Regions from separate parts of the Kitasatospora sp. LaBMicrA B282 genome, predicted to be linked through region 3. Evidence: riboswitches for the same ligand, from Rfam matches in the RefSeq annotation. Region 3 holds a riboswitch; each other region holds the start of a gene.

Evidence for each region. A riboswitch is a leader RNA that binds a small molecule or an ion and turns the genes downstream of it on or off. The one in region 3 is predicted to bind cyclic di-AMP.
Region 1: it holds a riboswitch for cyclic di-AMP, as region 3 does, so the genes downstream of both, ACQRUO_RS30090 (NlpC/P60 family protein) here and ACQRUO_RS14585 (glycoside hydrolase family 16 protein) in region 3, are expected to answer to the same signal.
Region 2: it holds a riboswitch for cyclic di-AMP, as region 3 does, so the genes downstream of both, ACQRUO_RS05125 (transglycosylase family protein) here and ACQRUO_RS14585 (glycoside hydrolase family 16 protein) in region 3, are expected to answer to the same signal.

The regions. Positions count from the first base shown of each region.
Region 1 covers NZ_JBNQTI010000144.1:16,253-23,227, forward strand. The annotation lists gene ACQRUO_RS30060 (aminotransferase class V-fold PLP-dependent enzyme) at 1-726, shown strand, start outside; gene ACQRUO_RS30065 (Lrp/AsnC ligand binding domain-containing protein) at 807-1,088, opposite strand; gene ACQRUO_RS30070 (rhomboid family intramembrane serine protease) at 1,085-1,864, opposite strand; gene ACQRUO_RS30075 (hypothetical protein) at 2,093-2,365, shown strand; gene ACQRUO_RS30080 (NYN domain-containing protein) at 2,535-4,088, shown strand; gene ACQRUO_RS30085 (NlpC/P60 family protein) at 4,254-5,303, shown strand; cyclic di-AMP (ydaO/yuaA leader) riboswitch at 5,694-5,843, shown strand; gene ACQRUO_RS30090 (NlpC/P60 family protein) at 5,850-6,975, shown strand, end outside.
Region 2 covers NZ_JBNQTI010000010.1:149-7,123, forward strand. The annotation lists gene ACQRUO_RS05115 (DUF397 domain-containing protein) at 250-486, opposite strand; gene ACQRUO_RS05120 (hypothetical protein) at 991-1,971, shown strand; cyclic di-AMP (ydaO/yuaA leader) riboswitch at 2,587-2,751, shown strand; gene ACQRUO_RS05125 (transglycosylase family protein) at 2,759-3,913, shown strand; gene ACQRUO_RS05130 (hypothetical protein) at 4,083-4,283, shown strand; gene ACQRUO_RS05135 (hypothetical protein) at 4,300-4,737, opposite strand; gene ACQRUO_RS05140 (LacI family DNA-binding transcriptional regulator) at 4,877-5,920, opposite strand; gene ACQRUO_RS05145 (glycoside hydrolase family 13 protein) at 5,922-6,975, opposite strand, start outside.
Region 3 covers NZ_JBNQTI010000042.1:24,935-31,909, forward strand. The annotation lists gene aceB (malate synthase A) at 1-406, opposite strand, end outside; gene ACQRUO_RS14580 (IclR family transcriptional regulator) at 593-1,396, shown strand; gene ACQRUO_RS14585 (glycoside hydrolase family 16 protein) at 1,462-2,706, opposite strand; cyclic di-AMP (ydaO/yuaA leader) riboswitch at 2,709-2,910, opposite strand; gene ACQRUO_RS14590 (ribonuclease domain-containing protein) at 3,170-3,562, shown strand; gene ACQRUO_RS14595 (response regulator transcription factor) at 4,177-4,920, opposite strand; gene ACQRUO_RS14600 (class I SAM-dependent methyltransferase) at 5,098-6,156, opposite strand; gene ACQRUO_RS14605 (DUF1059 domain-containing protein) at 6,318-6,512, opposite strand; gene ACQRUO_RS14610 (MoaF-related domain-containing protein) at 6,749-6,975, shown strand, end outside.

The DNA.
Region 1 (6,975 bases), on a different contig from region 3:
CGCGAGCTGGACGTGGACTGGGTCGCCTTCTCCGGCCACAAGCTCTACGCGCCGTTCGGCGCCGGGGTGCTGGCCGGGCGGGCCGACTGGCTGGACGCCGCCGAGCCCTACCTGGCCGGCGGCGGCGCCTCGCGCACCGTGGCCCGGCAGGCGGACGGCTCGGTGGCCGTCGAGTGGCACCAGGGGCCGGCCCGGCACGAGGCGGGTTCGCCCAACGTGATCGGCGCCTACGCGATCGCCGCCGCCTGCCGGGCGCTGAGCGAGGCCGGCTTCGAGGAGCTGCAAGCGCGCGAGCAGGCGCTGATCGAGCGGCTCACGGCGGGGCTGGCCGCGATCCCCGAGGTGCGGGTGCTCAACCTGTTCGGGCCGGCGACCGTCCGGGTCGGGGTGCTCTCCTTCGTGGTGCAGGGCTGGAACAGCTCGCACTTCTCCGCGGCGCTCTCGGCGGAGTACGGGATCGGGGTGCGGGACGGGCTGTTCTGCGCGCACCCGCTGGTGCGGACGCTGCTGGGCGGCGAGGAGGCGGCACCGTCCGAGTGCGGGGCGCCGGAGCCGTCGCTGCCGGGGGAGCGGAGCCTGAACGCGATCCGGGTCAGCTTCGGCGCCGGGACGCCGGAGGAGCACGTCGACCGGTTCCTGGCCGCGGTGCGCGAGCTGGTGACCGACGGCGCGCGCTGGAACTACCGCAACGAGGGCGGGCGCTGCGTCGCCGACACCCGGCGCTGACCCGGGGCCCGGGCGGGTCGGCCGGGGTCGGGGTCCGGGTCGGCCGGGGTCGCGGGTCGGGGTCGGTCCGGGTGGGTCGGTCAGCCCTCCAGGCCGATCGCGAAGGCCGCCTCCAGGTCGTGCTGCGAGTAGGTGCGGAAGGCGATCTGGGTCTCGGTGTGGGCGACCCCGGGGACCTTGTTGAGGCGGCCGGGGATCACCTCGGCCAGGTCGTCGTGGCGGCGCACCCGGACCATGGCGACCAGGTCGTAGCCACCGGTCACCGAGTAGACCTCGCTGACGCCCTCGATCGCGGCGATGGCCTCGGCGATCTCGGGGATCCGGTCGACGCTGGTCTTGATGAGGACGATGGCGGTGATCACGTGGAGGCTCCCGGGTAGGTCGTGGGGCCAGCGTAGCCGGGCCGCCGGGCCGCCACCCACAGGGCCAGGAAGCCGAAGCTGAATCCGATCACGTGCGCCAGGTAGGCGACCCCGCTGCCGGCCTGGCGCACCGACCACCACTGCAGCGCGAACCAGAGCCCGAGCACCAGCCAGGCCGGCAGCCGCAGCGGCAGGAAGAAGAGGAACGGGACCAGGGTGGTCACCCGGGCCCGCGGGTAGAGCCGCAGGTAGCCGCCGAGCACCCCGGCGATCGCCCCCGAGGCGCCGACCAGCGGGCGCAGCGCGTCCGGACCGGTGCCGCCGCCGGCCGCCGCGTAGCCGTAGGCGGCCAGTACGCCGGCGCACAGGTAGAAGAGGAGGAAGCGCACCCGGCCCAGCCGCTCCTCGACCCCGGCGCCGAAGACGAAGAGGAAGAGCATGTTGCCCAGCAGGTGCAGCCAGCCGCCGTGCACGAAGAGCGAGGTGAGCGCGGAGAGCGCGGGCACCTTGTGCGGGGTGGCGAGCAGCGGGCAGCCGCGCACCGGGGGAGCGAGCCCGGCCAGCTGAACCTGGGTCAACGGGCGGTTGCCCAGCAGCTCCGCCGGCACCGCGCCCCACTGCTGCTGGTAGTGCTGGGCGGCGCAGGCGCGGGCGGCGGGGGTCGCGCCGTAGTGCGGGGCGATGCCGCTCGGGCCGGCCAGGAAGACCAGGCAGTTGAGCGCGATCAGGAGGTAGGTGACGAGCGGGGTCACCGCGTCGTCGCGCCGGTCTGGCATGAGCGGATCCATTCCGCGTCGCCAGGCCCGCGACACCGCCGTGTACGGCGAGCGGGTGAGGCCGGGTTTCACGGCCTCGGCCCGCTCGATGGCGAGCGGACGTTCGAGAGGACGGGAGTGCTGGTGGGAACCGGTATCCGGTGCCCGCCGTCACAGCGTCAGGCCCTAGGCTGGAGGCCTGGCCGGCACATCGGACCGGACCAGACCCGAGCCGAGAGGACCCCGCTGATGCCCGTCCCCGCGCCCACCCCCGAGACTCGCTGGCGCTGCACCCTCTGCGGGAACCTGACCCGGTTCGACGTGACCCGTTCCTCCCGGGTGGTCGAGTACCTGCACCTGGACCTGGCCGGCGAGGCCAAGGTGGAGGAGACCGAGGTGCTCACCGAGACCCTCGAGTCGATCCGCTGCCGCTGGTGCAACGCGGTCGACCAGGTCGAGCTGGTGACCCGGCCGGGCGCCGAGGAGCAGGTGACCGGCGAGCCGGTGGCCGACGCCGGCTGAGCCGGCCCGCCAGGGCAGCTGAAAAATTCTCGCCGCGCACGCGACAATTGCACCGGGCGGTGGGACCCGGCCCCCGGCGTGCGCCGGAGCGGCCCGGGACCGGGCAGACAACAGAGACAGGGCAGATCGGCGCGGAGTGGCGCGGATCGGGATCGGAGCCGAGGACGCGATGGACGCAGCCAGGGAGGCCGCCGAGCCGCAGGGGCCGGAGCCCGCTGCGGACCCGACCGCGCCGGCCGACCTCGCGGCCGTGGCGCAGCCGGGCACGACCGGGCAGCCGGCGGGCGAGCAGCCGGGCGTCGAGCCGGTCTCGCCCGACGAGCCGGCGGTCGAGCCGACCCCGGCCGGTGCCGGTGCTGACCAGCCCGCCGCCGGTGCCGACCGGCCCGAGCCTGGCGTCGACCAGCCCGAGCCCGAGCGGCTGGACCGCCCGCTGCCCGAGGGCGTGCGCCGGCGCGTGGTGGGCCTGGCCGCCGACGCGCTCGGCGGTCTGCCGGTCTCCGAACTGCCCGCCTCGCTGCGCCCGTACGCCAAGTTCACCCCGGCCCGCCGGGCCAAGTACGCCGGCACCGCACTGGCCGCCGCGCTGGAGTCCGAGCCGGTCTTCCGGCTGCGGATAGCGGACCGGCTGCGGCTGGGCCAGCCGGACCTGGTCAAGGCCCTGGAGTCCGGCCAGGTCCCGGGCGCGGCCGAGCCGATGGACGTGGCCGCCGCCGCCTACCTGCTGCGCAGCCGGGGCTGGACCCGGCTGGTCGCCGAGGTCGGCGAGCAGGCCGAGCGGGCCGACGTGGAGGACGCCGCCGCCGAGTCGGCCCGGCTGGTGGAGAAGCTCCAGGAGGAGCTGACCGCCACCCGCGCCGCGGCCCGCGCCGATCTGGACCGCCAGCGCAGCGACGGTGAGAGCACCCGCCGCGAGCTGGAGGCGCTGCGCAAGAAGCTGCGCGGCCTGGAGAGCGACACCCGCCGGGCGCAGGCCGAGGCCCGCAAGCTGCAGGCCGAGCTGGGCGCCGCCGCGGCCGCCGCCACCGCCGAGCGCGGCGCGGCGGAGAGCGAGAACCGCCGGCTGCGGCACCGGGTGGCCGAGCTGGAGGCCGCACTGGAGACCGGGCGCCGCTCGGCGCGCGAGGGGCGCAGTGTGGAGGACATGCGGCTGCGCCTGCTGCTGGACACCGTGCTGCAGTCCGCCCAGGGCCTGCAGCGCGAGCTGGCCCTGCCGGTCACCCAGCTGCACCCGGCCGACCTGGTGGACGCGGTGGTGCCGGGCGCGGCCTCGCCGCACGACGTGGCCCGCCGGGGGCTGGCCGAGGACGACCCGGCCCTGCTCGACCAGCTGCTGGCGATCCCGCAGGTCCACCTGGTGGTGGACGGCTACAACGTGACCAAGACCGGCTACCCGACGCTGCCGCTGGAGAAGCAGCGGCTGCGGCTGCTGGGCGGCCTGGCGATGCTCGCCCAGCGCACCCAGGCCGAGGTGACCTGCGTCTTCGACGGCCAGGACCTGGACGTGCCGGTGATCATGGCACCGCCGCGCGGGGTGCGGGTGCGGTTCAGCAAGACCGGCCAGACCGCGGACGAGCTGATCCGGCAGCTGGTGCGGGCCGAGCCGCAGGGGCGCCCGGTGGTGGTCGTCTCGGCCGACCGCGAGGTGGCCGACGGCGTGCGCAAGGCCGGCGCGCGCCCGGTCTCCTCGGTGCTGCTGCTGAACCGGCTGGCTCGCAGCTGAACAGCCCTCACCGGGTGAAGACCTGGTGAAATCCCGTACGCCGCAGGTGGTTCGTCGCGGCGAGGGAGTGGCGCAGGGAAGTGATGTTCACTAGGGTCTGGCGTCAAACCTATTTTTCCGGTCACTCATCCGATCGGGTGAGACCGGCAGAAGAAGGAGCAGTCCGTGGCGTCCCATCGCCGTCCGAAGCAGCCGAGCCGCGCGCGGATCTCCGTGCTGACCGCCGCTGCTGCGACTGCTGTCGCGATCTCCGCGCAGAGCGGGGCCTGGGCCGATCCGGCGCCCTCGATCGACCAGGTCAAGGCGCAGATCGACGACCTGAACACCCAGGCGGAGCAGGCCACCCAGCAGTTCGACGGCGCGAAGGAGCGCGGCGACCAGCTGCGCCAGCAGGCCTCCCAGTTGCAGGACCAGGTGGCCCGCACCCAGGACCAGGTGACCCAGCTGCAGACCGGCCTGGCCGGCGTGGCCGCGGACCAGTACCAGAACGGCGGGGTCGACCCGTCGGTCCAGCTGATGCTCAACTCCAACCCGGGCCAGTACCTGGACCAGGCGGCCAGCATGCAGGTGGCCAGCAGCACCGAGGCCGACGTGCTCAAGTCGCTGCAGTCCGAGGAGCGCAACCTCGACCAGGAGAAGAAGGAAGCCGCCGACACCCTGGCCCAGCTGGACGCCTCGACCCAGCAGCTGAACCAGGCCAAGACCGACGTGCAGAACAAGCTCTCGGCCGCGCAGAAGCTGCTGAACTCGCTGACCGCCTCGCAGCGGGCGCAGTTGGCGGCCCAGCAGGCAGCCCAGGACCGGGCCTCGCGCGGCGCCGACCGGACCGACCTGGGCTCCACGGCCAACCTGCCGCCGGCCTCCGGCTACGCCGGCGCGGCCGTGACGGCCGCCCTCAGCCGGCTCGGCGACAACTACGTCTGGGGCGCCACCGGTCCGAGCACCTTCGACTGCTCGGGCCTGATGCAGTGGGCCTACGAGCAGGCCGGCGTCTCGCTGCCGCGCACCTCGCAGGAGCAGGCCACGGTGGGCACCGCGGTGCCCAGCCTGGCCCAGGCCCAGCCCGGTGACCTGGTCATCTACGGCCAGGACGCGCACCACGTGGGGATGTACATCGGCAACGGCAACGTGGTGCACGCCCCGCACACCGGTGACGTGGTGCGGATCATGCAGGCCTCGGTGATCGGCCCGATCCTCACCATCCGCCGCGTTTGAGGGCCGCGGCCCTGCTGCTTCGCCCGCAAGCTCGCTCAGCGGCAGACCGCAGCGGCGGCTGACCGGTTCGTCCCGATCCGATCCGAGCGCCGGTTCGACGGCTGACCCGCCGTCGCCCCGCCGCGCTGCCCGTGCTCCTGAACCCGTGTCACCCCAGGGTGTGGCCGGCGTCACTTGTCCGTGTACTTCGTGATCACACGTTGGTGATCTCCATAGCACGCAGAGTCAAAGTTTCCCGGTTTTTCTGACAAGGATTTGAACGGATCACAGATCAGTTACTAGGGTCGGCAACCGGACCCACGCGATGGCGATCACCCGACCCGGGTGGCAGCGGGGGTTACCGCCGAGTTCGGAAAGCGGCACGGGCAGGTGACTGCCCGACGGGGAGCCCCTGCGGGGGAGCCGTGGACCGGAGCCGGGGAACCACACGTTCCTCCGGGGTGAATCGGCGCCAGGTCGGCCGGCAGGCCGGTGAGGCGTCGTAGGGCATCTTCCAGCCCGAACCCGTCAGCTCACCCGGTAGGCGGTTCGAGGGAAGAAGGATCCGTGGCGTCCCATCGTCGTCCCAAGCCTGTCGGCCGTACCCGCACGTCGATCCTGACCGCGGCCGCCGCCACCGCCGTCGCGCTCTCCGCCCAGGGAGCCGCGCACGCCGACCCGGCGCCGACCATCGACCAGGTCAAGGCCCAGGTCGACGACCTGAACAACCAGGCGGAGCAGGCCACCCAGCAGTTCGACGGTGCCCAGGCCAAGCAGCAGCAGCTGCAGCAGCAGGTGACCGACCTGCAGGACCAGGTGGCGCGGCAGCAGGACCAGGTGACCAACCTGCAGGCGGGTCTCGCCTCGGTGGCCGCCGACCAGTACGCCAGCAACGGCATCTCGCCCACCGTGCAGATGATGCTGTCGTCCAGCCCGGACAACTTCCTCAACCAGGCCAGCTCGATCAACCAGCTCAACAGCACCCAGGCGGAGACGCTGAAGGAGCTGAAGAGCGAGGAGACGACGCTCGCCCAGTCCAAGACGGACGCGCAGAACAAGCTCGCCGACCTGGACGCCACCACCCAGCAGCTGAAGACCGCCAAGGAGCAGGTCCAGGCGAAGCTGACTCAGGCGCAGAACCTGCTCAACTCGCTGACCGAGCAGCAGCGCCAGCAGATAGCCCAGCAGGAGGCGCAGGCCGCCGCGCAGGCCAAGGCCGCCGCCGATGCCGCCGCCGCGCAGGCCAAGGCGACCGCCCAGGCCAACGCCCAGGCCGCCGCCTCGCGCGACTCCTCCCGCACCAACCTCGGTTCGAGCAGCGGCGGTGGTGGCAGCACCAGCACCAGCACCCCGGCCCCGCCGGTCACCGGCAGCTCGGCCGGCGCGGCCGCGCTCGCCGCCGCCGAGACCAAGCTGGGCGCCACCTACGTCTACGGTGCCGCCGGTCCGAGTACCTTCGACTGCTCGGGCCTGATGCAGTGGGCCTACGCGCAGGTCGGCGTCTCGCTGCCGCGCACCTCGCAGGAGCAGGCCACCGCCGGTACCAACATCGGCACCGACATCTCCAAGGCGCAGCCGGGCGACCTGATCGTCTGGTTCTCGGACATGCACCACATCGGCATGTACGCCGGTGGCGGCCAGGCGATCCACGCCCCGCACACCGGTGCCGTGGTCAGCTTCGTCTCGGCCACCG
Region 2 (6,975 bases), on a different contig from region 3:
CACGGCGAGCCCGACCCGGGCCCGGGCAGAGCGCGGGTCGGGGAGCGCGCCGCTCACACCCGGGCCCGCACCACTCACACCCGAGCCGCCGCTCGCCCCCGCCGACCTGCCGACCGCAGCCCGGCCGCCGGCCGCAGCCGACCGGTCGACCGCACTCCGGGAACACCGAACGCCGCCGCGGCACCTGGCCCCACGACGGCGTCCACCACTGCACCGGGCGCCGAGCGCACCGGGCACCACCCTGCGGCGTCAGGCCACCAGGTGGTCGAACTCCCCGTCCTTCGCGCCGAGCAGCATCGCCGCGATCTCGTCGCGGGTGTAGATCAGCGCCGGTCCGTCCGGGAAGCGCGAGTTGCGCATCGCCACCGCACCGTCCGGGAGGGCGGCGAACTCCACGCAGTTCCCCTTGGAGTTGCTGTACTGGCTCTTCTGCCAGACCACGCCTTCGAGGTCCGCAGCCGCCATGCCGTTGTACGTGTGGTGCATAGAAATCTCCCAAGAGCCTGGAGTGCTCGTACTACTCGACGCCCGACCGCGCTCCGGCCGCCGGCCGCCTCCGGCTCGTACGGGCAGGGCTGATGCCTTACTAGTCGTAATAATAACGCTAATGCACGTGCATCGGCATGTGATTTTGCGCGTGCAGAAGCCTGTACAAGAGGTGACCAAACCGGTCACCAAGCCCACCTGAGCGGCCGGGGAAACCGACATCGGGTAACAAATCGGCCAATGATCCGTGACCAGGCGTCGGCTGCGCGGTGAGCAAGGCTGACCGGTTCGGTCATTGACACCCCCGACAAATGATCAACTTCGCAGCCACTTCCTCACGCACCGTCACATCAGCCCCGGCTCGGCAGGGTTTTTGCCGCGGCTTGTCCGAGTTGCCCCGCTCGCCCCCGTCGGCCGGCCGCCGGCGCACCGCTCCCTCCTTGACGCGGCGAAGGGCCCGGCCGGATGCCGGACGACCACGTCCATGTCCTACGATCTGCTGCCATGAGCACTGCAGCCATCCCGGGCGCACCACTGCCCGTCCGCACGCCAGGCTCCCGCGCGCGGGGGCGCCACCGTCGGCCCGAACGGCCCCAGGTGCCGGTCAACGCGCCGGCGCTCGTGCTCGCCATACCCGCCGAGGCGACGCCCGCGGGGCTCACGCTGGTGGAGGAGCTGGTCTCGGCGATCCGCGGCGAGCAGCCCGGCATCGAGATCGCGGCCGGCTGGCTGCCGAGCGCCCTCGCCCCGCAGGCCGAGCACCTCGACGGCGCCGAGTCGGCGGACGGGGAGGGCCTCCCGCAGGCCGTCGAGCAGCCGACCCCGACGGTCGAGCAGCTGATCGGCGCCGCGCTGGCGGCCGGCATGCCGGCCCCGGTGCTGCTGCCGCTGCTGCCCGGCCCGCACGCCTACCTGACGGAGCTGCACGCCCTGGCCGCCGAGACCGGCGCCCTGGTCACCGACCCGCTCGGCCCGCACCCGCTGCTGGCCGAGGCGGTGCACGTCCGCCTCTCCGAGGCCGGGCTGGCCCGGGCCGACCGCGCCCGGCTGTTCGCCATCACCACGGCGGCCGACGGCGTGGTGCTGACCACCATCGGCGGTGCGGAGGCGGCCGACGCGGCGGGGATCACCGGCGTGCTGCTCGCCGCCCGCCTCGCGGTGCCGGTGGTGGCGGCCGCGCTGGACGTGCCGGGCTCGGTGGCCGCCGCGGTCGAGCACCTGCGGGCCACCGGCTCGCAGCGCCCGGCCCTGGCCCCGCTGGTCTTCGGCCCGGAGGCGCCGGAGGAGCTGCTGCTGGCCGCCGCCGAGGAGACCGGCTGCCCGAGCGCGGCCGTGCTGGGCGCCTACCCGACGCTCGGTCAGCTGATCGCCTCGGCGTACCTGGCCGTGCTGCCGGAGCCGACGGAGGCTCCGGTCGGGGAGCCCGTCGTCGAGGGCCCGCTCGCCGAGGCCCCCTCGGTCGAGGAGGCCGGCGCGGGCGAGTGACGCCCCGGCGCCAGCCCTAGGACGTCCGCCAGGACGTCCACCGACGGCCAACACCGGCCCGGTTCCCAGCCCTTGCGCTGGGGGCCGGGCCGGCGGCGTTCCCGGGCCCGGGCGGGCGGCGGCCGCAGGCGCCGGAGGCGGGACCGCGCGAGCATTGGTACGAGTACGACCGAACGACCAGTCGGTTCGCCAGTGCACCGTCGGCCGCGCCGGACTGACGAAGTAACAGAAGGTACAAAACGGACATTCAGTCGAGCTCGAAGATTGCTGCGTATCCGTACCATCGACCCGGCGACCGGCTCTCGCGCCACCTTTTCCGGCCCCGCCTCCCCCAAGATCACCGAACGCCGGAACCGATGCACCATCAGCCCCAACTCGGCTGAACCACCGGCACCTTCCACCGCACCGGGCCGAGTTGACGACCCGTTGTCCGGCGGATCCCCGACGGCCGTTCAGCTGGGCGGTGACCTCGATCTTGAAGCTTTGGTGCAGCCTGTGTGACCGCCATCACAGCTGTTTGCGGATTCAACTTAACTCTGTCTAACGTGCTCCCCGTTCGTAGCCACACGGACCCAGCGCAGCCGGACGCCTAGTCCTGCCACCGGACGCGCTGGCAGCGCGAAATCGCAGCCACGGCAGGAGCGGGGGAACCAGGTAAGCCGCCCCGGGCGCCGGTCCACGGACCGACGACCAGGGCTAGGGGTGAAGCCGCGCAGCAGCGCGGCCGGGCAACTCCAGTCCGAATCCGACAGCTCACCTCGCAGGCGTAGGAGAGGATCGCGACTTCATGCTGCCCACGACCGGCACCACCCGTCCGTCCCGCAACGCCCGCCGGGTGATCGCCGCCACCGGTTTGATCGGCCTCGGTCTGTCCCTGCCGTGCATCACCGCCGGCACCGCCTCCGCCGCCCCGGTCTCCACGTGGGACAAGGTCGCGCAGTGCGAGAGCTCCGGTGACTGGAGCATCAACACCGGCAACGGCTACTACGGCGGCCTGCAGTTCAGCGCCTCCACCTGGGCCGCCTACGGTGGTACCCAGTACGCGCCGCAGGCCGACCAGGCCACCAAGGACCAGCAGATCGCCGTCGCCGAGAAGGTGCTGGCCGACCAGGGCCCCGGCGCCTGGCCCGTCTGCTCGATCCAGGCCGGCCTGACCGCCGGTGGCGCCCCCGCCTCCGTCGACACCTCCGCCCCGGCCGCCCAGACCCCGGCCCCGGCCGCCCCCGCCCAGCAGAGCCAGCCGGCCCAGCAGACCCAGCAGGGCGGCCACACCTGGCAGGGCAGCCACTGGCAGAACCACACCTGGCACCACGACGGCGGCAGCTACACCGTCAAGCCCGGTGACTGGCTCTCCACCATCGCCAACAGCCAGCACGTGCAGGGCGGCTGGCAGGCGCTCTACCAGCTCAACAAGGCCGAGCTGACCCACGGCCCGGACGTGCTCTACCCGGGCCAGCACCTGAAGCTGGGCAACGGCGAGCAGGGCGCTCCGACCCAGGACGCCACCACCTCGGCCCCCGCCACCCCGGCGCCCGCGGTCAACGCCCAGACCACCGCCGCCACCAGCGCCCCGGCCGCGACCGGCGCGATGGCCAGCGCGATCAGCTTCGCCGAGTCCCAGGTCGGCCAGCCCTACATCTGGGGCGGCACCGGCAACGGCGGCTGGGACTGCTCCGGCCTGACCCAGGCCGCGATGGCCAAGGCCGGCATCTCGATCCCGCGGGTCGCCGCCGACCAGGCCGCCGCCTCCACCCCGGTGTCGATGAACAGCCTGCAGCCGGGCGACCTGCTCTTCTGGTCGAACAACGGCCAGGACTCGGGCGTTTACCACGTGGCCATCTACGTGGGCAACGGCCAGTTCGTCGAGGCCGCCAACCCGAGCTCGGGCGTGAAGTACGAGACCATCGCGAACTACGCCCCGGACTTCGCCGGCCGGGTCTGACCCGCACGGCACCGCTCCGCGCCGGACCTGTGAGGGGTCCGGCCGGGGTCTTCCGCAGGACAGCCATGAGGGCCGTCTCCCCCACCTCTCCGGGGGAGACGGCCCTCGGGCGTGCCGGGCCGCGGTTGGGGCATGCTGGTGGCCGACGATCCGTACGGAGGGGGAAGCCATGGCCAAGGTCACCGTCAGCCTGGACGCCGACGTCGCCATCGACCTGATGCTGCGGTGCGGCACCCGCAGCCCGCAGGACGCGGTGGAGTTGGTGGTCCGCGACTACCTGGCGAACGACCGCCGCACCGAGGCCCGGACCGGCGATCCGGACGACTCGGCGCGGCTGCTCCGGGAGTACCGGCGCGACACCGAGGGCTGAGCCGCGGTGCCGCCGGTCAGCGCTGCGGCTGCTTGGGGCGCCGGTAGATCAGCCAGAGCATCACCGCGAAGACCGCCGCCGCCACCAGCGCACCGGCCAGGCTGGCCCCGCGGAACCAGGGGGCGTTGACGTCCATCGTCCGCTGGCCGGCGTGCGCCGCGCTGCCGCTGCCCGCCACCACGCCGAGCGTCCAGAGGTTGGGCAGCGCGAGCACCAGCGCGGCCACGATCCAGGCCAGCGCGACCTTCCAGGTGCGTCGCCGGCGCAGCCCGAACCAGAGCACCAGCAGCGGCAGCAGGGTGCAGGTGATGCCGGTCAGCAGGCCGAGCACCAGGCCGGCCGAGAGCCTGCCGTGCACCGCGCTGCCGACCTGCTGCGACCACCACCGCGGGATGGTGGCGGCGAGCAGGAAGTAGAGGCCGACCAGCAGCAGCACCCCGACGCCGCCGAGCACGAGTCGGCGCCGCCCGCCCGCCTACTCCCCCTGGTGCAATCCGGTCCCCCGCCGCCGGGTCGCGGTGCGGCGTCGGTCCCGGCGGGCTGGCAGTCCCCGTGCGCTGCCGGTCCCAGTGCACTGTCAGCCCCAGTGAGCGTCAGTCCCGGTGGGCTCCGGTCGAGCCGCGCACCACCAGCTCGGGCTGGAACATGAACTCGGCGCGCTGGGCCGGCTGGCCGCCGACCTCCTCCAGCAGCGCGTCCACCGCGGCGGTGGCCATCGCCTCGACCGGCTGGCGGATGGTGGTCAGCGGCGGCTCGGTGAAGGCCATCAGCGGCGAGTCGTCGAAGCCGACCACCGAGACGTCGCCGGGCACCGAGAGCCCGCGCTGGCGCACCGCGCGGATCGCGCCGAGCGCCATCAGGTCGCTGCCGCAGACGATCGCGGTGCAGCCGCGCTCCAGCAGGACCCCGGCCGCGGCGTGGCCGCCCTCGACCGTGAAGAGGGTGTGGTGCACCAGCTCGGCGGCCTCCTCGGCCGGGACGCCGAGCACCGAGTGCAGCGCCGAGGTGAAGCCCTCGATCTTGCGCAGCACCGGGACGAAGCGGCGCTGACCGACCGCCAGGCCGATCCTGCGGTGGCCGAGCCCGGCCAGGTGCTGCACCGCCATGGTCATCGCGGCCCGGTCGTCGGGCGAGATGAAGGGCGCGGCGATCTTCTCGCTGTAGCCGTTGATCAGCACGAACGGCACCTGGCGGCCGGTCAGCTTGGCGTACCGGTCGTGGTCGGCGGTGGAGTCGGCGTGCAGCCCGGAGACGAAGACGATGCCCGCCACTCCGCGCTCGACCAGCATCTCCACCAGTTCGTCCTCGGTGGACCCGCCCGGGGTCTGGGTGCAGAGCACCGGCGTGAAGCCGTGCCGGCTGAGCACCTGCTCGATCACCTGGGCCAGCGCGGGGAAGATCGGGTTGCCCAGCTCGGGCGTGATCAGCCCGATCAGACCGGCGCTGCGCTGGCGCAGCCGGGTCGGCCGCTCGTAGCCGAGCACGTCCAGCGCCGCCAGCACGCTCTGCCGGGTCGCCGCGGAGACGCCCGCCTTGCCGTTGAGGACGCGGCTGACGGTGGCCTCGCTGACCCCCGCCTGCGCCGCGATGTCCGAGAGTCGCGCCGTAGTCACGAGCCCAGAGCCTATTGCAACCATGTCAGACCGCCCACCAGCTGGTGCTGTCCGGAGCGAGCAGGCCCGGCTCGACCGGCCCGGAGCCGAGCAGCAGCCGGCCCTCGGTCGGGTGGGCGACCGGCTCTCCGGTGGTGTTCACCAGGCAGACGAGGGAGCCGCGGCGGAAGGCCAACACCCCGGCGGGGGCCGGCAGCCACTCGAGCTCGTCGCCGGCGCCGAGCGCGGACAGCTCGCGGCGGATCCGCAGTGCGCTGCGGTAGAGCTCGAGGGTGGAGGCCGGGTCGCCGCTCTGCGCCGCGACGCTCAGCCCGGCCCACTCGGCGGGCTGCGGCAGCCAGCTCGGGCCGCCCTCGTGCGGGCCGAAGCCGTAGGGCGCGGCGGTGCCGGACCACGGGATCGGCACCCGGCAGCCGTCGCGGAAGCCGTCCTGGCCGCTGGCGCGGAAGAAGGAGGGGTCCTGGCGGACCTCGTCCGGCAGGTCGGTGACCTCGGGCAGGCCGAGCTCCTCGCCCTGGTAGACGTAGGCCGAGCCGGGCAGCGCGAGCATCAGCAGGGTGGCGGCGCGGGCCCGGCGCAGGCCCAGCTCGCGGTCGCCGGGGCTGCGCATCTGGGTGCCCTGGCCGGGCGGGTTGGCGAACCGGGTGACGTGCCGGGTGACGTCGTGGTTGGAGAGCACCCAGGTGGCCGGCGCACCGACCGGGCGCATCGCGGCGAGCGAGGAGTCGATCACCGTGCGCAGCTCGGCGGCGTCCCAGTAGGTGCCCAGGTACTGGAAGTTGAAGGCCTGGTGCAGCTCGTCGGGGCGGACGTAGTGGGCGGTGCGCTCGACCGTGGGGGTCCAGGCCTCGGCGACCGCGATCCGCTGCCCGGGGTACTCGTCGAGGATCCGCCGCCAGGCGCGGTAGATCTGGTGCACGCCGTCCTGGTCGAAGAACGGCATCACGTCGCTGCCGAGCAGCTTGAGCTGGTCGCCGGTGCCGAGGTCGGGCAGGCCGGGGGCCTTGACCAGGCCGTGCGCCACGTCGATCCGGAAGCCGTCGACGCCCATGTCCAGCCAGAACCGCAGGATCGAACGG
Region 3 (6,975 bases):
TGGCGTCCTCGAAGTCGGCCAGCCAGATCTTGGCACCGGAGTTGAGGGCGTTGATCACCATCTTGCGGTCGGTCGGCCCGGTGATCTCGACGCGGCGGTCCTGCAGGGCCCGCGGCGCCGGGGCCACCGTCCAGTCGCCGGCCCGGATGGCGGCGGTCTCGGGGAGGAAGTCGAGGGTGCCGGCCTGGGCGATCTCGGTCCGGCGGCTGTGACGGCGGGCGAGGAGTTCCTGGCGCCGGCCTTCGAAGGCCCGGTGGAGGCCGACCACGAAGGCGACCGCCTCGGGCGTGAGCACCTCCTCCGCCCGGGGGACACGCGGGCCGGCGACAGTGACGACCGGAGCGGGAGCGGTGGCCGGGGCATCCCCCGACGGAAGGCTGGCGGACGGTCCCTGGTCGGTAGCCATGGGCAGGACACTCCTTGGCGTAGCGCTGGTGTAGGGAGCCCCGGTGGAGGCTTCCCTCGGTTGATCTGACCCACCTACTGGCGAGTTCGATTCTGTAAGGTGGACCCTAGTTTCCGCGATACAGAATTTCAACGGTTTGTTGAGGTAGATCGCTGGGACTCTACTCCTCCCCCGACAGCAAAGGGAATGCCGGTGGCCAGCACCCCCGCCGCAGCTTCGACCGGAACCGAGCGAGCCTCCGCAGGCAGCGTGCAGTCGGTCGAGCGCGCCTTCCAACTCCTCGAAGCACTCGCCGACGCGGGCGGCGTGGCCACCCTCAGTGAGCTGTCCACCACCTCCGGCCTGCCGATGCCGACCATCCACCGACTGGTTCGTACCCTCGCACAGCAGGGGTATGTCCGCCAGGACACCGCGCGCCGCTACACCCTGGGCCCGCGGCTGATCCGGCTCGGTGAGACCGCCGGGCGCCTGCTGGGCAGCTGGGCCCGGCCCTACCTGGCGGAGCTGATGGAGGCCACCGGCGAGACCGCCAACCTCGCGGTGCTGGAGGGCGGCGAGGTGGTCTACGTCGGCCAGGTGCAGTCGCGCCGCTCGATGCGGATGTTCACCGAGGTCGGCCGCCGGGTCCAGCCGCACTGCACCGGGGTCGGCAAGGCGCTGCTCGCCCAGCTGCCGAGCGACGAGGCCCGCGCCGTGCTGGGCACCCAACCGCTGCCCGCGCACACCGAGTTCACCGTCACCGACGTCGACGAGCTGTTCGCCCAGCTGGCCGTGGCCCGGGAGAACGGGTACGTGGTGGACGACCAGGAGCAGGAGATCGGGGTGCGCTGCATCGCGGTCGCGGTGCCGGGCGCACCGACGCCCACCGCGCTCTCGGTCTCCGGCCCCGAGGCGCGGATCCGGGCCCTGGAGGAGCGCAGCGGCGCCTCGGGCCTGGTGCTGGTGATGCGCCAGATCGCGGAGCGGCTGGGTGCGGTTCTGGCTCCCTGAGCAGCCGTCAGAAGACGGCAGTGGCCCGGATCCTGGTGGATCCGGGCCACTGTGCTTCCGCGGCGTCAGTGGTAGACGCGCACGTAGTCCGCGGCGAAGCTGATCGGGGCCGAGCCGCTCGGCGCCGGGTGGTACTGGCCGGCGCTGATCGACAGGTTGAGGATCAGGTAGGCGGAGAAGTTCGCGCCCACGCCGGTGTTGTCGGAGAACACCTTCACGCCGTTGACGTAGTAGTCGACGGAGTTGGCGCCGTAGTAGGTGCCGATGGTCACCCACTGGCCCGCCTGGACGTTGCCCGCGTCGGTCCAGTACTTCTGCGCGAAGTTGACGTGGTTGGTCAGCTCCAGCAGGTTCGGGTTGTCCGGGTGGTACTCGAAGGAGTCGATCTCGTTGTTGCCGGCCGGCGAACCGTTGCTCTGCCAGGTCCACAGCGCCGGCCAGGCGCCGGGCGCGGACGGCAGCTGCACCCGGGCCTCGGCGTAGTCGCCGGTCTTCACCTGGAAGCCCTGGCCGCTGCCCTCGGTGGTGAGCAGCCCGGTGGTCCAGGCCTGCTTGCCGTTCTCCAGGGTGTTCGAGGACGGCTGGGCGGTGAAGGTGGCCACGCCGTTCGCCACCGAGACGTCGGCGGGGTCGATCCAGTCGAGCTTGTTGTCGTTCGGGTTGTGGGTGCCGTACTGGTACGAGCTGCTGGAGGTGTCGTTCCACTTGCCGCTGTCCAGCGGGCCGTTGAACTCGTCGGACCAGATGAGCGACTGGCCGGGGACGGGGGAGCCCGCGGGGGCCGGGGCGGGGGCCGGCGTGGGGGTGGGGGTCGGCGCCGGAGTGGGGGTGGGGGTGGGCGCCGGTGCGGGGGCAGGGGTCGGCGCGGGGGCGGGAGCGGGCGCCGGGGCGTTGCCGACGGTGAGGGTCTGGCTCGGCAGGTCGTGCCAGGCGCCCGCCTGGTCCTGGTAGAAGCCGAACACGGTGTACGTGCCGCTCGCGAAGCTGCGCGCCCCGGTGTTCAGGGTCACGCCGCCCGGGCAGAGCTGGGGGTTGCTGAGGTTGCCGGGGAAGTCCAGGTTGTTCCCGGCGGCGTCGCGCACGCCCACGCCCACCGTCTTCACGGTGAAGCAGGAACTGGCGTGCAGCGCCAGCGAGGCGGTGGTGGAGGCACCGGCGGTGGCGGTGGTCGGGGTGAGCCGGTCCTGGGTCACGGTGGGCGTGCCGAAGGGCCAGCTCCAGGCCTGGGCCTGGCCGACCATCGGAACGGCGAGCAGGCCGAGGGCGCCGGCGAGGACGCCGAGGCGGGCAGGGGTGGCGGAAGGGATCACGGAGGTTCCTCTTGCGACGCCTGCGAGGTGAGCTGTCGGGTTCGGACCGCAAGGTGGCCCGGTCGGACGGCGCCGACGGCGCGTTCCCGACTTCACCCCGAGCCGCACCCCCACCCACCGTGACCGTCAACGGGCACGGGCGAGCGGGAGCTCGGCAGTACTGCCTGGGTCCCCCGCTCCTGCCTGGTGCGGTGCTCTGTGTCCGGCCCCCGGGCAGGCAGGACTCGGCGCCCCGACGGCTGGGCCCGCCGCTGGGGAGGCGAGCAGCCTGAAGGTTAGGCAGATGGTGTGATCATCATCAATGTCGCTCCAGTCACATCTCTTCACATCCGCCCCGAAACGGAAGGGAAGCAACGCACGTCCATCTCCTGAACCCCGCCCCAGTTACGTGGACATGAAGACTCTCCCTGACCTGCTCCCAGCGCCTTCCCAGCCATCTGTCAGGTCCCCCACACTGCTGCTCATGCAGACGTTTCTACGCGCGTTGAAGTCGCGTACCGCCTCCGTTGTCACCGTCGGCCTGCTCACCCTGGCCCCCACCGCCGTATTCGCCGGCTCCGCCCACGCGGACGTCAGCGGCAACATCTGCCAGTCCGCCCTCCCCAGCCAGGCGGACGACACCCTCAACCTGATCGCCCAGGGCGGCCCGTTCCCGTACTCCGAGGACGGCGAGACCTTCCAGAACCGCGAGGGCGTGCTCCCCAGCGAGCCGTACGGCTACTACCAGGAGTACACGGTCGTCACCCCGGGCGCCCCGACCCGCGGCACCCGCCGGATCATCACCGGCCAGGACGGCTCGGACTACTACACCTCGGACCACTACGCGTCGTTCTACCTGATCGACACCACCTGCTGAGTCCGGCCCCCACACCGCTGCCCGGCGCCCGCGAAGACGGCTGCCGGGCAGTGCCGCGTCCGGGCCCTGGGTACCGGCCGGCCGCCGGGGCAGCCCTCCGGGCAGCTGTCGGGGACAGCTGTTTCGGGACTGTTTCGGGCAGCGCACTGGCCCGCGGTTCCGGAACCGTGGGCCAGTGGGTGCCTAGGGCAGATTCGGGGTTGGTGGGCCGTCCTCCGCGAGGTCGGGGATCAGTGGGCCGGAACGTCGGGTGGCACGGTCGGCAGCTGATCGGCGCCGTTCGCGGGGCGGCCGCGCGGGGTCCGCTGTGCCGGGCGGTGCCCGCTGTCGGTTGGACACGTCCCGCCCCGGGGGGCGTGCCGTCCACGGTGTGCAAAACCGGTGGACGCGATCCCTGGTTCACCGTGGAGCCGCCTGATCGCCGGTACCCCCTGGGCTCCGCGGCGCCGGTGCCCGGCTGCCGGATCTGACGCGGACCGCCTGCGGGCCCCGGGGTTCGTCTCCTCCGGGTGGGTCGAGCGGCCGCCGTCGCTGGGGTTCGTCTCCTCCAGCTCCCCCTCCCTCACCTCCATCGTCTCACCGAGGTCAAGGCGCCACCGGTCGGGCGGTGCCGGTCACCGGCCGCCCGCGTCGCGCCAGGCAGCGGCGGCGGCGACCCGGCTGTGGACCCGGAGCTTGGCGTAGGCGTGTTCCAGGTGCTTGTCCACGGTCCGGGCGGAGACCGCGAGGCGGTGGCCGATCTGCCGGTCCGTCAGGCCGCGGGCGAGCAGGTCGAGCACGGCGGACTCGCGCGCGGTGAGCGGGGCGAGGTCGGTGGCGGGCGGTGGCAGCGGTGGGGCGAGCCGGCCGAAGGCGTGGCCCAGCCGGGTGCGCAGCAGGGTGGCGGAGTCCAGGTCCCGGTCGGGGAAGTCGCTGCCGGTCCGGTTGACGATCATCGCCACGGTGCGCCGCCCGCCCGTGGTCCAGCCGGCCGGGAAGGCCATCGCCAGCTGGTACTCGATGCCGGTCGGGCCGAGCACCTCACCATAGGTGCCCAGCCGGTGGTACTCGGTGCGGGACTGCAGGTCGCTGCGGCGCACCGGGACGCCGCTGCCGCCGTTGGTGTGCGCGAAGAGCGGGTCGGCCGGGGCCTCGCGGAAGAAGTCGGCCAGCGCCCCGGGGGTGAAGAGAGCGGCGGGCAGGGTCAGCGGGTGGCGGCCGCCGGGGGTGCGGATGGACCAGGTGAGGCTGTCGCCGGGCACCGCGCGGAGCAGCAACGGGAAGAGCGCCGGCAGGAGGGTCTCCTCGTCGACGGCGTCGAGCAGCAGGTCGATCACGGCGCAGATCCGCCGCAGCCCGGCCTCCCCGGACGGAGTCACGCAACGAGCGTGCTCCCGTCGGGGAGGCCGGGTCAAGCCGGGCCCCGACAAACCCGGCCGGGCGGCGACCGCCGGGCCCAGAGGCGGTCGAGGAGGGAGGTAGCAGGAGGTGGGAGGGGAGGCCGCGGGGCGGCAGCGGTCTCAGCGGGAGCCGGGGTCTCAGCGGGAGCCGGGGTCTCAGCGGGAGGCGGCGTAGACCCGGTTGATCGGACTCTCGGCCGCCAGCTTCCAGTGGTGCAGCCCGGCCTTGTCGGCCAGCGAGCGCATGGCCGCCTCACCCGCGTGGTTGCCCAGCGCCTCCGGTCCGTGCTGGGCCAGCGCGGAGGGCAGGCAGACCGCGACGGAGGTGGACACCAACGCCCGACCGATCGGGTTGACGTTCTCCAGCAGCTCGCCGGAGGCGTTCGGCTCGACGATCATGCAGGTGCCGTCCTGGGCCAGCGCCTCCTCCGCGTGGTGCAGCGCGGTGCCGGGGTCGCCCATGTCGTGCAGGCAGTCGAAGAAGGTGATCAGGTCGTAGCCGCCGCCCGGGAAGTCCTGGGCGGTGGCGACGTCGAAGTCGACCCGGTCGGCCAGGCCCTGCTCGGCGGCCAGCTCCCGGGCCCGCTCGATCGAGGGCCGGTGGAAGTCGAAGCCGTGGAACCGGGAGTTCGGGTAGGCCTTGGCCATCAGCATGGTCGACCAGCCGTAGCCGCAGCCCACGTCGGCGACCTCGGCGCCGCTCTGCAGCTTGCGCTCGGTGCCGTTCATCGCCGGGATCCACTGCGGGACCAGGGCGCCCGCGTAGCCGGGCCGGAAGAACTTGGCGGTGCCGGCGAACAACGCGTCGCTGTGCTCCTCCCAGCCGACCCCCCGGCCGGTGCGGAACGCCTCCATCAGCAGGTCCTCGGTGCCGTAGGCGGCCTGCATCAGGGTGAAGAAGCCGGCCAGGTAGGTGGGCGCGGTCGGGTCGGCCAGCACCGCGGCGTGCTCGTCGGGCAGCAGGTAGGTCTCGGTGTCCGCGTCGTACTGCACGTACTCGCCGGCGACCTGGGCGGCCAGCCACTCGCGCAGGTAGCGCTCGTGCAGGCCGGTGCGCTCGGCGAGCTGGGTGCTGGTCAGCGGGCCGGCGCCCGCCATCGCGGTGTACAGGCCCAGGCGGTCGCCGAGCGAGGTGCTCAGCCCGGCCATGGCGGCTCCGGCGTCGGTCACCACCCGGCCCAGGAACTCCATCATCCGGTCCTCGTCGACGGCCATCGGGTCCACCTCCTCGGGTGCCCGTGGTGCGTGGCGCCGCCCGGCGCCCCCACCACCACTCGGCAGCACCACTCCAGCAGACCCGCGCCGCCCCGGGCCATACGGGATTCTCCGTACGGTCCGGGGCGGCGGCCCGCGGTGCGGGCGGGCGAACCGGGTGTTCAGGTGTGCTGGAGCACCAGCTCGTCCTTGAGCGAGGCCCGGATCTGGTCGCGCAGTTCCTTGGAGTCGGTGTGCCCGTGGACCGACACCGCGTGTTCGGCGGCGGCCTTGACGACCTCGTCCTCCTGGCCGGTGATGGCCAGCGTGCAGTCGGTCTCGCTCGGGAAGTCCCGGCAGTCGATGACCTTGCGCATGGTCGACCTCCCGACCCGCCGCGCTGCCGCGCCCGTCGGCGGGGCCGCCGACCGACCCGGAGGACCGGCGGGTGGCGGCAGGAGCGTGTCGCGGAACCATTCTCCCTCCGCCCCGCCGTTCCGATAACCAGGGACCGGTCCGATAGTTTTGGGGGCGCACCACCTCCGGCGCCGCACCTGCCGGAGCCGCGGCACCACCCACCGAGTGACCCCGAGAGACGAGGACGTCCGCCAGCATGACCGAGACCGCAGCCCTGCCCGGCTTCGCCGGCCGGACGTACCTCTTCCAGGTCGACAACGGCGCCGCCTTCCGCAACGCCTACTCGGCCGACGGCAAGCGGCTGCGCTGGGAGGGCCTCGGCGAGTCGGCGGGCCAGTGGGACGACGTGGCGCTGCACGTCGTCGAGGTCGCTCCGCAGGTGTACTTCGTCAGCTGGACCGAGCGCAGCGGGCTCACGGTCAG